3 regions of the Arthrobacter sp. B055-34 genome follow, and region 1 is predicted to be linked to each of the others. Evidence: riboswitches for the same ligand, from Rfam matches in the RefSeq annotation. Region 1 holds a riboswitch; each other region holds the start of a gene.

What was found. A riboswitch is a leader RNA that binds a small molecule or an ion and turns the genes downstream of it on or off. The one in region 1 is predicted to bind glycine.
Region 2: it holds a riboswitch for glycine, as region 1 does, so the genes downstream of both, AC5RWO_RS14725 (D-serine/D-alanine/glycine transporter) here and glyA (serine hydroxymethyltransferase) in region 1, are expected to answer to the same signal.
Region 3: it holds a riboswitch for glycine, as region 1 does, so the genes downstream of both, gcvP (aminomethyl-transferring glycine dehydrogenase) here and glyA (serine hydroxymethyltransferase) in region 1, are expected to answer to the same signal.

Annotation. Positions count from the first base shown of each region.
Region 1 is NZ_JBNHFQ010000008.1:78,490-83,013, reverse strand. It holds gene AC5RWO_RS15720 (amino acid permease) at 1-939, opposite strand, end outside; gene glyA (serine hydroxymethyltransferase) at 1,082-2,413, opposite strand; glycine riboswitch at 2,561-2,658, opposite strand; gene AC5RWO_RS15710 (hypothetical protein) at 2,819-3,721, opposite strand; gene treS (maltose alpha-D-glucosyltransferase) at 3,891-4,524, opposite strand, start outside.
Region 2 is NZ_JBNHFQ010000007.1:162,642-167,165, reverse strand. It holds gene AC5RWO_RS14735 (YnfA family protein) at 1-14, shown strand, start outside; gene AC5RWO_RS14730 (FG-GAP repeat domain-containing protein) at 36-1,217, opposite strand; glycine riboswitch at 1,506-1,603, shown strand; partial or broken gene AC5RWO_RS14725 (D-serine/D-alanine/glycine transporter) at 1,762-1,932, shown strand; gene ppsA (phosphoenolpyruvate synthase) at 2,121-4,524, shown strand, end outside.
Region 3 is NZ_JBNHFQ010000007.1:198,859-203,382, forward strand. It holds gene gcvT (glycine cleavage system aminomethyltransferase GcvT) at 1-248, opposite strand, end outside; gene gcvP (aminomethyl-transferring glycine dehydrogenase) at 265-3,132, opposite strand; glycine riboswitch at 3,183-3,289, opposite strand; glycine riboswitch at 3,290-3,389, opposite strand; gene AC5RWO_RS14910 (mycothiol transferase) at 3,481-4,002, opposite strand; gene AC5RWO_RS14915 (MFS transporter) at 4,053-4,524, opposite strand, start outside.

The DNA of each region.
Region 1 (4,524 bases):
CGAAGTTGAGTAGATGCCGGAGTTGGCACTCGACATGGCGGAGGTCAGGACCACCAGGTTGATCACGGTCGCTGCCATGCCCAGCCCGGCCAGCGAGAACATACCGATGAAGGGGCTGTGTCCGGCCTCGAACTGGGTCCAGGGAGTGACTGCCATGAGGATGATGAGTGCGCCTACGTAGAAGAGCAGGATGCGGACCGGAATCGAGTTGATAGCCTTGGGCAGGTTCTTCTCGGGATCCTTGGTTTCGGCAGCGGTGGTGCCCACCAGTTCAATGCCCACGAAGGCGAACACGGCGATCTGGAAGCCGGCCACGAAGCCCATGAACTCGTTGGGGAAGAAGCCGCCGTGGATCCACAGGTTTTCGACAGTGGCCGGGCCGGCCTCGGACTTGAAGCCCGAAAGGATCATGAACAGACCGGTAAGGATCAGGGCCACGATGGCGACGATCTTGATCAGCGCGAACCAGAACTCCGTCTCGCCGAAGGCCTTGACGGTAACCAGGTTCAGCACCAGCAGGATGCCGATGGTGACCACGCCCGGAATCCACAGCGGAATGCCCGGAACCAGTTCGTTGGCGTAGCCTGCGATGGCGATGACGTCGGCAATGCCGGTCACGACCCAGCAGAACCAGTAGGTCCAGCCGGTAAAGAATCCGGCCCAGGGGCCCAGCAGGTCACCCGCAAAATCGCTGAAGGACTTGTAATGCAGATTGGACAGCAGCAGCTCGCCCATCGCCCGCATCACGAAGAACAGCATGAAGCCGATGATCATGTAGACGAAGATGACGGAGGGTCCGGCCGCGGAGATGGTTTTCCCCGAGCCCATGAAGAGCCCCGTGCCGATGGCACCGCCGATCGCGATCAGCTGGATGTGGCGGTTGCTCAGCTGTCTTTCCAGATGGGGTGCCCCGGATGACTGCACTGTTGCATCTTTCATTTACTACTCCTTCAGAGCGAGGATATTCGCATGGCTGGATGGCCCTGGGTGTGGGTTGCATGCAGGTTCAGGGTGCCGGTCGCTTCCCCATGTCGGCGACCGGCCCCTGGGCAGGGGCCCCGCGGTCCCTGCCCAGTCCCGGTTAGGCGCCGGCTGTTGCCAGCGGTGCCACGTTCGGGTAGAGCGGGTGCGCGGCGGCCAAAGCCTCCACGCGGTTGCGCAGTCCATCAAGGCTTGCGTCGTTCTCGGCGATCAGCGCTTCGGCAATAATGTCAGCTACCTCGGTGAAGGCCGCTTCGCCGAAGCCGCGGGTCGCCAGCGCGGGCGTTCCGATCCGCAGGCCGGAGGTGACCATCGGCGGGCGCGGGTCGAAGGGAACAGCGTTGCGGTTGACGGTGATGTCGATGGCCGCGAGGCGGTCCTCGGCTTCCTGGCCGTTCAGTTCGCAGTTGCGCAGGTCGACCAGCACCAGGTGCACGTCGGTGCCGCCGGAAACCACGGAAATCCCCTTGGCGGCGACATCGGGCTGCATCAGGCGTTCGGCCAGGATGCTTGCTCCGGCCAGCACGCGCTCCTGGCGCTCCTTGAACTCCGGCGATGCGGCGATCTTGAAGGCCACGGCCTTGCCGGCGATGACGTGCTCCAGCGGCCCGCCCTGCTGGCCCGGGAAGACTGCCGAGTTGATCTTCTTGGCGACGTCCGCGTCGTTGGTCAGGATGATGCCGCCGCGCGGGCCGGCCAGCGTCTTGTGCGTGGTGGAGGTGACAACGTGGGCGTGCGGCACCGGGCTGGGGTGCAGTCCGGCGGCCACCAGTCCGGCGAAGTGCGCCATATCCACCATGAGGTAGGCACCTACGCCGTCGGCGATCCGGCGGAATTCGGCGAAGTCCAGTTGGCGGGCGTAGGCGGACCAGCCGGCCACGATCAGCTGCGGCTTGTGCTCGTGGGCCAGCCGCTCCACTTCCACCATGTCGATCCGGTGGTCGTCTTCGCGGACCTGGTACGGAACCACGTTGTACAGCTTGCCGGAGAAGTTGATCCGCATGCCGTGGGTCAGGTGGCCGCCGTGGGCCAGGTTAAGACCCATGATGGTGTCGCCGGGCTTGATCAGCGCGTGCATGACCGATGCGTTGGCCTGGGCACCGGAGTGCGGCTGGACGTTGGCGTAGGCCGCCTCGAACAGGTCCTTCACTCGGTCGATGGCCAGCTGCTCGATGACGTCGACGTGCTCGCAGCCGCCGTAGTAACGCCGTCCCGGGTAGCCTTCGGCGTACTTGTTGGTCAGCACGGAGCCCTGCGCCTGCATGACTGCGGCGGCGGTGTGGTTCTCCGAGGCGATCATTTCCAGGCCGTCGCGCTGGCGGGTGAGTTCGTCGTCGATCTTGGCGGCGACCTCGGGGTCCAGCTCGGACAGCTGGCTGTTCAGGCTCGGGGACACGACCTGCTGGAAAGTGGACGGTGACTGAATCGTCATAAGGAACTCCATATTTCAGGCAGCGCACAACACGCCACGATGATTCGGGTTCCTCCCCGCTCTGTCTGGGACCTGAGAGTTTCCGCCGCCCGTGGGGGCCGCTTGCACCGTCGGTGAGCCGGTTTCCCGGCTGCTTTCCAGAGTTGCCTAGCCGCGGCGGTACGTGGGCCTGAGAGATTCCTGGGGAGGAGTTGCTCCTACGGCGCCTGACGAACGTACCGGCAGGACTCTCCCGCCGCAGATCAAAAGCGTCGGGCCACAGCCTCGTGACCCGCCTCACATACATTAGCGGCCCGGTGGGACGTAAGCAACATCATTTCTTAACGGCCTAGTCAGCGGCGGATCCGCTGCAGACAACGTGCGACGCCGGCACTCACCTGAGTGCCGGCGCCTCCTGGGCAAACCTTATTGCCCGGTGCCCGTCTGGTCGCCTTCGGTCACGCCGCCGTCCACCGGCGCCGGATCGACGGCGCCGCCATCAGGGGCGGTTTCCTGCTGGCCCGTGTCCTGCCGGCCGGCGCCCGGGTCGGTAACGACCTCCGGCTCCGCCACTTCGCCGGTTTCAGAGCCTGGCGCCGGAACGGGTTCAGGCACGGTCTCCACCGGCGCAGTACCGTCGGTCTCGCCGGTGGCAGGATCCTCGACTCCCGTCGATCCGTCCGTACCGCCGGAAGTGCCGTCGGTGGTCCCGGTCTGGCCAGCGCCGTCGTCGACCTGCCCGGGCTCAGCCTCGCCGGGCTCCGTGGTTTCGCCGCCATCCTCGGCCGGGGCCGCGGTGCCTGTCAGGACGCGGCCCAGGGTGGTCTGTTGCTCGGCGGTCGGCGCACTGCTGGTCGACGATGCCACCAGCGCCGAAATGGGCTTACTGGTTCCCAGTTCGACCATCGTGATCCCAGCCATGGCGATCAGGAAGGAGGCTGCGCTGACCACTCCAATCTTGGCCCAGGTCCGGGGCGTGAAGCGGCGTGCGGTGAGCTTCGCCTTGAAGTCGGCAACGGCGCTGGAGACACCGGCACGCTCGGTCCCGTCGTCGCTCGCCGGCAGGCCGCCGTTGCGCAGGCCGCGCAGCCGCGGCACGGGCAGGGTCTTCTTGGCCGCGACGGCGGCAGAACTCAGCGTCCTGGCGTAGATGGCTGCGGCTACCGTGGCGATGACCGAACCGAGGGCAGCGCCGATCAGGGTTCCCGCGACACCGAGGAAAGAACCCGCGAAGGCCGAGGTCACGGCAGCCAAGGCGGAGGCAATAGTTTGGGCACCGTTAAGGCCGAGGAGTTTCGGCCTATCTTCGGCGGAGGAGTCTTCAGCCATATTTCACACACACTTAAGGTAGGCAAAGTTACGGAAAGGTAACGCCGGCTGCCCCGAACCGGTTCCCCACCTACCGCGTTTCTATGTGAGATGCTGGTCACATTCGGCGCGCGTTGACCATTACCCCAGATCAGGGCGTGACAGGGTCCTCCGCGCCTGCGCCGCAGCTTCAGTCCGTAGCCGTGCCCGCGTCCTCGTCCGCGCCCGCTTCCGCCTCAGCCGCAACCTCTGCGGCCGGCTCCTCTTCTTCGGGCAGGGTCACCAGCAGCGCGGTTCCCTGGTAGGGCTCCAGCTGGATGTAGAAGCTGTGCAGGTCATCCACGCTGCCCACTTCTTCGCCGCTGAACAGATCGGTCACCAAGGCCCCGGTTTCCAACTGCTCGGAGCGCACCGTGCCGGCCATCTCCTGGTCCGAGAAGTTCAGGACGGTGACTTCGCAATGGCCCGATTCAAGCTGGTGCACCATGACCAGCATGCCCCGGTGCGAGACGTCCGGAACATCGAGCAGCGCACTCTTCGCGATGCCGTACTGCTCCCGGACGGCCAGGATTTTGGCCAGCTGCCGGGCAAAGGATGACTCGTCCGCGAGCTGGTCCGGCAACGTCCCGTACAGGCTGACAGCCTTGGGCATGCCGGAGGTCGGAGCCTGCCCCGTATGGTTGACGCCCATCAGGTCATGGGCGCCCCGGTTGATCCAGCGGGTGTCGCCGCGGGACAGCAGCGGGGCCACCTGCGACCGGTCCAGCGTCAGCATGCCGCACAGGTCCCATCCGGAGAGCGCGAAGACTCCCGGCTGCAGCGCG
Region 2 (4,524 bases), on a different contig from region 1:
GCGACAGCGCCTGACCCAGGCCGGACTCGGTCTGCTCAGAACAGCTCCACCACACCCCGCCCGGCAAGGCCCAGCGGCACCGGCAAACCTATTGTGCCGTCGCCCGTGCCCGGCAGAAGCAGCAGCATCCCGGCCGCGTTGAGGACAATCAGGTCCGGGGTTCCGTCCGCATTGAAGTCGCCGGGCGTGGCAACGGACATCACCCTGGCCCGGACTCTTCCCGTCGGCACGAGGTCCTCGACCTGCCCGCTGCCGGTCCCGGCCAGCAGCCAGAATCTGCCGGCAGCGTCCAGAGCCATGATGTCGGCCGTTCCATCGCCGTCGAAGTCGCCGGGGGAGAATACGCGGGCCGGCGTGCGGCTGCCGTGCAGGATCAGCGTCCGCGGCCGCAGGCCGGACGCGCCTCCCCGATGCAGCCACAGCGCCCCGCTGTCGTCGCCGATAATGACGTCGGGTCTGGAATCGCCGTCGAAATCGCCGGGCAGAAAGAAATCGCGCACGCCGGTCCGGCCCGAGCCGAGTACCCGGGGCTGCTTGGTCCCGCCGTAGCCGTCGCCGGGGTGCAGCAACAGTACGCCGTTCCGGTGCAGGGTGAGCATGTCATGGCGGCCGTCGCCGTCGAAATCGCCTGCCGAGTCCATTGCCCTGGCCTTGGGCCACTTTTCGGCGCTGGTACTTGCCGTTCCCAACCGGCCTGTCGGGGATGACGGAACGTACCATAGGGATCCGTCCCGCGTGCGGGCAAAGAATTCGCTCCGGTTCTCCGGAGAGAAGGTGCGTGAGTAGATCCGGACCGGCCGGGCCTGCGCCGGCGTCGTTTCATAGTCGTCTGCCGAAGCCTCGACATTGCCGGTGAGGGTCACGCCGCGCCAGTCCGGCGTCAGGGACAAGACCCGGTGGTAGCCGTCGGGGTGCCCGTCCAATGTGTCCCGCCAGCTGTAGTCGTAGGTGAGGACGGAGCCCGGTGCGGAGAATTCGAAGCCTTCCAAAGACAGCTCCCCGCCCACCACGGGCTCGCCCGCAATCACCGGCGGCGAGACAATTTCGATGTCCCGCGGCACCAGCCCGACGGCGGGAACGGCGGCGGCGGTGGGGGTACTGGCAGAGTGCGAGGGCAGCCTGCCGGCTTCCAAAACCGGCTGCGGCACAAACAGGCACAGCACGCAGACAATTCCGGCCAGCCGATGCTGGCCGCCGCGGGCCTGTGCATGCGCCATGTCTGTTCCCCGAAGGAAGCTGTCCGGATCCGCCCCGCCCGGACCTAGCAGAAGTACCCTCCAGCGTACGCCGCGGACTCTTCGGCGGGAACGGGCAGTTAACCTGCTGAAGTCTTTTCCGCGCACCCGCGGTCGGGATTTTGGTGTGAGACCGTTTATCGCTTCCCAAGCCTTTGTCACAATTGCCCTGCGTTGCGAAAATTTAAGCGATTGACGCAGTTTGCTTGCGTGGTGCCACCTCGGGGCGCTAGTGTGTGATCCTGCTCACCTGGAGGTGGGCAGTGCTTATGATCTGCGGCGGGAGAGTCCTGCCGGTACGTTCAGCAGGCGCCGTAGGAGCAAACCCTCCCCGGGAATCTCTCAGGCCCACGTACCGCCGCGGTTAGGCAACTCTGGAAAGCAGTCAGGCAGCAGTCTGGCTCACCGACGGTGCAAGCGGCGCCTGCGATAGCAGGGGACGCGGAATCTCTCAGGTCCACGACAGAGCGGGGAGGAACCCGAATCAAAGTGCTGCCGTTGTGGCACTTGAACGATGGAGTTCCTCATGACCATTCCACCTGCCTCCACCGCGATGGGTGAAGCCCCCCACCTTGAGCGCCAGCTCTCCAACCGCCGTATCGAGCTGGTCGCCGTCCGCGGGGCGATCGGCACGGGCCTGTTGATGACCTCCAGCAAGACGATCTCCGCGGCCGGTCCTTCCGTGATCTCCGGGTATACCCGAAGTCCGGCGCGAGGCCGAAGTCCAAGATAACTCCATTGCAGCGGAAACCACAGAATCCTGCTCGGGCAGGTTTCCGCAGCACCGCAGCCGCCCGTACCGCCGGACTCCGCCCGGACATCCCTGGGCATTACCGATTTCGTTCGTAGCGCTGATCAGCGCGTTCAAGCATAGGAGCACAACCCATGACCGACGTTCTTTGGTTTTCCGAACTTGGCCTGTCCGACCTTGAGAAGGTCGGAGGCAAAAACGCCTCCCTTGGGGAGATGATCCGCGGCCTGGCCACGGCCGGGGTCAGGGTTCCTGACGGTTTCGCCACGACGGCGGACGCCTACCGGCGTTTCCTGCGCGAGTCCGGCCTTGACGATCGGATCGCCGCGGTCCTCCACGACTTGGACAGCGACAACGTGACCGCACTGGGGCAGGCCGGCACCCAGATCCGGGACCTGATCCGCCAGACTCCGTTCCCGGCCGGTTTCGAGGAGCAGATCCGGGCCGCATACGGGCAGCTGGTTGAAAGCCACGGTGGGGATGGGGAGGTGTCCTGGGCAGTGCGCTCCAGCGCCACGGCCGAGGACCTGCCGGATGCTTCCTTCGCCGGCCAGCAGGAGACTTTCCTGAACATCCGTGGCGTGGAGAACGTCCTCCACGCGATCAAGGACGTTTTTGCCTCGCTCTACAATGACCGGGCCATTGCCTACCGGGTCCATCACGGTTTCACCCACTCGGAGGTTGCCCTCTCAGCCGGTATCCAGCGCATGGTCCGCTCCGACATCGGCACCTCCGGCGTGATGTTCACGATGGATACCGAGTCCGGCTTCGACGACGCCGTGTTCATCACCTCCTCCTACGGCCTGGGCGAAGCAGTGGTCCAGGGAGCGGTGAATCCTGACGAGTTCTATGTGTACAAACCTGCGCTGGCCGCGGGCCGTCCGGCGGTCCTCAAGCGCGGACTCGGCGAAAAAGCCGTCCAGATGACCTACACCGATTCCCGGGAGGTCGGCCGGACGGTCGATTTCGGACCCGTGCCCCGAGAGCAGCGCGGCAGGTTCAGCCTCAGTGACGCCGAAGTCGAGCAGCTCGCCCGGCACGCGGTGGCGATCGAAGCCCATTATGGCCGCCCCATGGACATTGAGTGGGGCAAGGACGGCGTGGACGGGGAACTGTACATCCTGCAGGCCCGCCCCGAGACCGTCCAGTCCCGCCAGGCCAGCGGTACCATTTCCCGCTACAAGCTCAACGAGCACTCCAAGGTCCTGGCCGAAGGCCGGGCCATCGGCCAGCGGATCGGCGCCGGCCAGGTGCGCGTGCTGACCTCCATCGACCAGATGGCCTCGTTCCAGCCCGGCGACGTCCTGGTGGCGAACATGACGGACCCGGACTGGGAACCGATCATGAAGAAGGCTGCGGCGATCGTGACCGACCGCGGGGGTCGCACCTGCCACGCGGCGATCATTGCCCGGGAACTGGGCATCCCGGCTGTGGTCGGCACCGGAAACGCATCCCGGATCCTGACCGACGGAGCACAGGTGACCGTCTCCTGCGCCGAAGGCGAGGCCGGACTGGTCTACGAGGGACTGCTCGATTACACGCTGCACGAAACCACGGTGGACACGATGCCGCCGGCGCCGGTTCAGATCATGATGAACGTCGGCACCCCCGAACAGGCCTTCGGCTTCTCCCGGCTCCCGCACAGCGGCGTCGGCCTGGCCCGCCTGGAATTCATCATCAACCGGCAGATCGGCATCCACCCCAACGCCCTGCTGGCATTGGAAGGCGAGATCGAGCGCCCCGCCGCGCTGTCCGACTACACGGTGCAGCAGATACGGGAAAAGACCGCCGCCTACGACGGGCCCCGGGACTACTACGTCCGCCGGTTGGCCGAGGGCATCGCGACCATCGCCGCCGCCTTCGCGCCGGAACCGGTGATCATCCGGCTCTCGGACTTCAAGTCCAACGAGTACGCCAACCTGCTCGGCGGCCCCGCCTTCGAGCCAATCGAAGAGAACCCGATGATCGGCTACCGCGGCGCCTCCCGGTACCTCTCGCCGTCGTTCCGCAAGGCGTTCGAGCTCGAGTGCGAGGCCTTGAAGTTCGCGCGCAACGAGATGGGCCTGTCCAACATCAAGCTCATGGTCCCGTTCGTGCGCACCCTTGAGGAAGCGCAGGGGGTGACCGAGTTGCTCGCCGCCAACGGCCTGCGCCGCGGTGAGGACGGGCTTCAGATCGTCATGATGTGCGAACTGCCGGCCAACGCCCTGCTGGCCGATGAATTCCTGGACTACTTCGACGGCTTTTCCATCGGCTCCAATGACCTGACCCAGCTCACCCTCGGCCTGGACCGGGACTCTGCGCTCGTCGCCGGCGGCTTCGACGAACGCAACCCCGCGGTGAAGAAGCTCCTGGAGATGGCGATCGCAGCCTGCCGTGCCCGCGGGAAGTACGTCGGCATTTGCGGCCAGGGCCCCAGCGACCACCCGGACTTCGCCGAATGGCTGCTGGAGCAAGGCATCAGCTCCATCTCGCTCAACCCCGACGCAGTGACGGACACTTGGCTGCGCCTGGCCCGGGCCGGTAACCGCTCCGCGG
Region 3 (4,524 bases), on a different contig from region 1:
ACCGCGGAGAGCCGGCTCACCAGCGCATAGTCGAGGAACTTCCCGGCGTCGGGTCCGGTAACCCAGACCTCGCCCATGTGGGAGAGGTCGAACAGGCCGGCAGCCTTGCGCACGGCGTGGTGCTCGGCCAGTTCGCTCTGGTATTTCAGCGGCATCTGCCAGCCGCCGAAGTCCGTGAAGGAGGCGCCCAGCTTCTGGTGCTCTTCATACAGGGCGGTGTACTGCTTCGTAGCGGTTTCAGCGCTCATGGTCTGGAACCTTCCTCTAGTTAGCGAACTCTTCGATGGGCGGGCAGGAGCAGACCAGGTTACGGTCGCCGGCGGCGCCGTCGATGCGTCCCACCGGCGCGAAGTACTTGTCCTGCTTCAGGCTCGACACCGGGAAGACGCCCTGTTCGCGGGAGTATTTGCGGTCCCAGTCACTGCTGATGGCAGCAGCTGCGGTGTGGGGTGCCAGCCGCAGCGGGCTCTCCTCGACGCTGAAGTCGCCCTTGATGACCTGGTCGATCTCGCCGCGGATGGTGATCATCGCTTCAATGAAGCGCTCGATCTCGGCGAGGTTTTCGGACTCGGTCGGCTCCACCATCAACGTACCTGCCACCGGGAAGGACAGCGTGGGGGCGTGGAAACCGAAGTCGATCAGACGCTTGGCAACATCCTCGGCAGTAACGCCGGACTTGGCGGTCAGTTCGCGCAGATCCAGGATGCACTCGTGCGCCACCAGACCGTCGTTGCCCGTGTACAGCACCGGGAAGTACTCGTTCAGCCGGGAGGCGATGTAGTTGCCTGCCAGCAGCGCGGTCTTGGTCGCGTTGGTCAGCCCTTCGCCGCCCATCATGGCCACGTAGGCCCAGGAGATCGGCAGCACGCCGGCGGAACCGTACTCGGAAGCCGAGACCGGCACGCCCTTGCCTTCGTGCGCGGCCAGCGCGGCATTGCCGGGCAGGAACGGCACCAGGTGCTCGGCTACTGCGACCGGACCGACGCCGGGGCCGCCGCCGCCGTGCGGGATGCAGAAGGTCTTGTGCAGGTTCAGGTGTGACACGTCGCCACCGAACTTGCCCGGCTGTGCCAGTCCGACGAGGGCGTTGAGGTTGGCGCCGTCGATGTAGACCTGGCCGCCAGCCGCATGGACAGCGTCGCAGACCTGGCGGACATCGGCGTCGTACACCCCGTGCGTGGACGGGTAGGTGATCATGATGGCGGACAGGCTGTCCTTGTGCTGCTCGATCTTGGCGTCCAGATCGGCGTGGTCGATGGTGCCGTCCTGGGCGGTAGCCACAACGACAACCTTCATGCCTGCGAGCACGGCCGAGGCGGCGTTGGTGCCGTGGGCCGATGCAGGAATCAGGCAGACGTTGCGCTGCTCATCGCCGCGGGACAGGTGGTAGCGACGGATGGCCAGCAGGCCGGCGTACTCACCCTGGGATCCGGCGTTCGGCTGGATGGAGACGCCCGCGTAACCGGTGATGGTCGACAGTCGCGCTTCCAGATCCTCGATCAGTTCGCGCCAGCCCTTCGTCTGGTGCGCCGGAGCGAAGGGATGGATGGAGGCGAACTCCGGCCAGGTCATGGATTCCATCTCGGCCGTGGCGTTGAGCTTCATGGTGCAGGAGCCCAGCGGGATCATGGTCCGGTCCAGGGCCAGGTCGCGGTCCGAGAGCCGGCGCAGGTAGCGCAGCATCTGGGTTTCGGAGCGGTGGCTGTGGAAGACGGGGTGCTGCATGTAGGAAGAGGTGCGCTGCATGCCCTGCTCCAGGCCGAAGCCTTCTGGCGTAGCCGACAGGCCCGCCGCGATGTCCTCGGCTGCACCGTCCACGCCGAATGCCTCGGCCACAGCAGACAGGTGCTCCGCCGTCGTCGATTCGCCGGTGGAGATGCCCACGTGATCGGCATCGATGACGCGCAGGTTAATGCCCTTGGCCTCGGCGGCCTTGATGACGTCGGCAGCCTTGCCCGGGACCTTGACCGTCAGCGTGTCGAAGAAGTGCTCGCTGGTCAGTTCCAGTCCGGCGCCCTTGAGGACGGAGGCGAGGGCACGCGCCTGGTTGTTGGCGTGCTGCGCAATGGCCTTCAGGCCTTCCGGTCCGTGGTAAACCCCATACATGCCGGCGACGATGGCCAGCAGTGCCTGCGCGGTGCAGATGTTGGACGTGGCCTTCTCGCGGCGGATGTGCTGTTCGCGCGTCTGCAGTGCTAGGCGGTAGGCAGGCATGCCGGCGTTGTCCTTGGACACTCCGACGAGGCGGCCGGGCAGCTGGCGCTCTACGCCCTTGTGCACAGCCATGTAGGCGGCGTGCGGTCCGCCGAAGAACAGCGGAACACCGAAACGCTGGGTATTTCCGACGGCGATATCCGCGCCCTGCTCGCCGGGAGGCGTGATCAGGGTCAGAGCCAGCAGATCCGCGGCCACGGTGACCATGGCTCCGCGTTCCTTCGCATCCGCGATCACCTTGCTGTGGTCGGCCACATGGCCGGACACGCCCGGCTGCTGCAGCACAATGCCGGAGATCTCGCCCTCGGGAAGACCAACGGAGAGGTCGGCCACCTCGATCTCGAAGTCCAGCGCTTCGGCGCGGCCCTTGACGATGGCGATGGTCTGCGGCAGCAGGTCTGCGTCCAGTACGGTCTTGCCGTCGGCATGCTTCTTGTTGGCACGGCGCATCAGCAGCACGGCTTCAGCCACGGCGGTAGCTTCGTCCAGCAGGGAGGCGTTGGCGATTTCCAAACCGGTCAGGTCGGAAACCATGGTCTGGAAGTTCAGCAGCGCCTCGAGCCGGCCCTGGGAGATTTCCGGCTGGTAGGGCGTGTAGGCCGTGTACCAGGCCGGGGATTCCACCACATTGCGGCGGATCACCGGCGGCGTGATGGTGTCGTAGTAGCCCTGCCCGATCATCTGCACAGCAGTGATGTTCTTGGCGGCGAGGGCGCGCAGATCTGCGAGGACCTCGGCTTCGCTGCGGGCAGCCGGCAACTCAAGCGGCGCGCTCTGGCGGATGTCCGCCGGAACGGCCGTGTCGACCAGGTCTTCGAGGCTGGTGTAGCCGAGCTGCTTGAGCATGGTCTCGGCGTCGCTGTTGCGCGGGCCGATGTGGCGCTCGGCAAATGTAGCAATGGTGGGTTGAACCGTCATGAAGGAACTCCAGTTATTGGCCGGCACGGTTGTACCAGATGGATCGGGTTCCTCCCCGCTCTGTATTGGACCTGAGAGATTCCGCGGAAACCTTTCCAAGTTCCGCTTGCACCGTCGGTGAGCCGCGCCGTCATGGTCGACTACTTTCCAGAGTTGCCTGTCTGCGGCGGTACAGGGGCCTGAGAGATTCCTGGGGAGGTATTGCTCCTACGGCGCCCGCTGACATTCATCCAGCAGGACTCTCCCGCCGCAATTCGAAGGCAAATATGCAGTTATGACACTTTTGAAGTGCGTTCTATCTTCTTGAATGGTAGCCGGTGAGGGCGAACACAAACAAGGCGGCCGGCATTAGCCGCGCGCTTCGCCGTGCTGGACCAGTCCTTTAACGTAGGCGGCCTGCCCGGCGTGTTCCAAACAGTCATCGATGACGCTGACAAGTCGGACTCCGAGGGTAACGTGCGGGTCCCAGCGTGTATCCACAATCCGGTCCAGTTCGTCTTCGGTCAGCGAGCCGATGAACTCGAGGCTTTGGCGATGCACGGCGTCGAAATACTCTGCCAGCAGGCTTCCAGATTCCACCGTGACGGCGCTGACTTGGTCCGAGGTGTGGCCGTAGCCGGTTTCATGTGTGTCCAGCGGAAGATCGAACAGTTCTGACCAACCGCCTGAGGTCCAGCGCTGCTCCACACCCGCGACATCGGCAATGTGATCGTCTTGGACCCGGGTCAAATGCCAGATCAGCCACGCGATAGAGTTGCCGTTTCCTCCGGGCCGTTCGGCCAGTTGGTTCGGGTCCAGTCCATCAAGCACTTCGTGGACCCGTTCCTGGATCCGGCCGAAAGCGTCTGCCAGCAGATCGTTGAATTTCATCTTCGCTCCTCGTAGATCCGGGATTGGCGGCAACGAACCCAGCCTATGCCTTACGCCCCCGGATGGTCCTCCAGATAGCGCGGTTTGCTGACAATGAAAGCACCGACGACGAGGACGACGAGCGATACGGCGAGCAGGTCGAACGATGTTGCCCATGTACCAGTGATGTCTTTCAGCAGCCCGAAAGTCAGCGGCCCAAGGCAGGCAACCGAATAGCCGATGCCTTGCGCGAAACCGGAAAGCGCACCCGAACCGGCGGTAGTCCGGGTCCGCAGGTTGACCAGCAGCAAGGCCATGGCGAATGTTCCCTGTCCCAGGCCAGCCAACGTGATCCAGAGGATCGTGCCCGATGAGGGTGACAACAGCAGGCCCGCATATCCGCCGGCGTAGCAGAGCACGAACAGGGCTGCTAGTGGGAAGGGATTGCGCATTCTGGCCGCCAAGTAGGGAACCAGCAGGCTGGTCGGCAGGCCAAGGATGGCGTAATAGGAAAGCATGGTGCCGCCCTGGGCCGCGTCCATT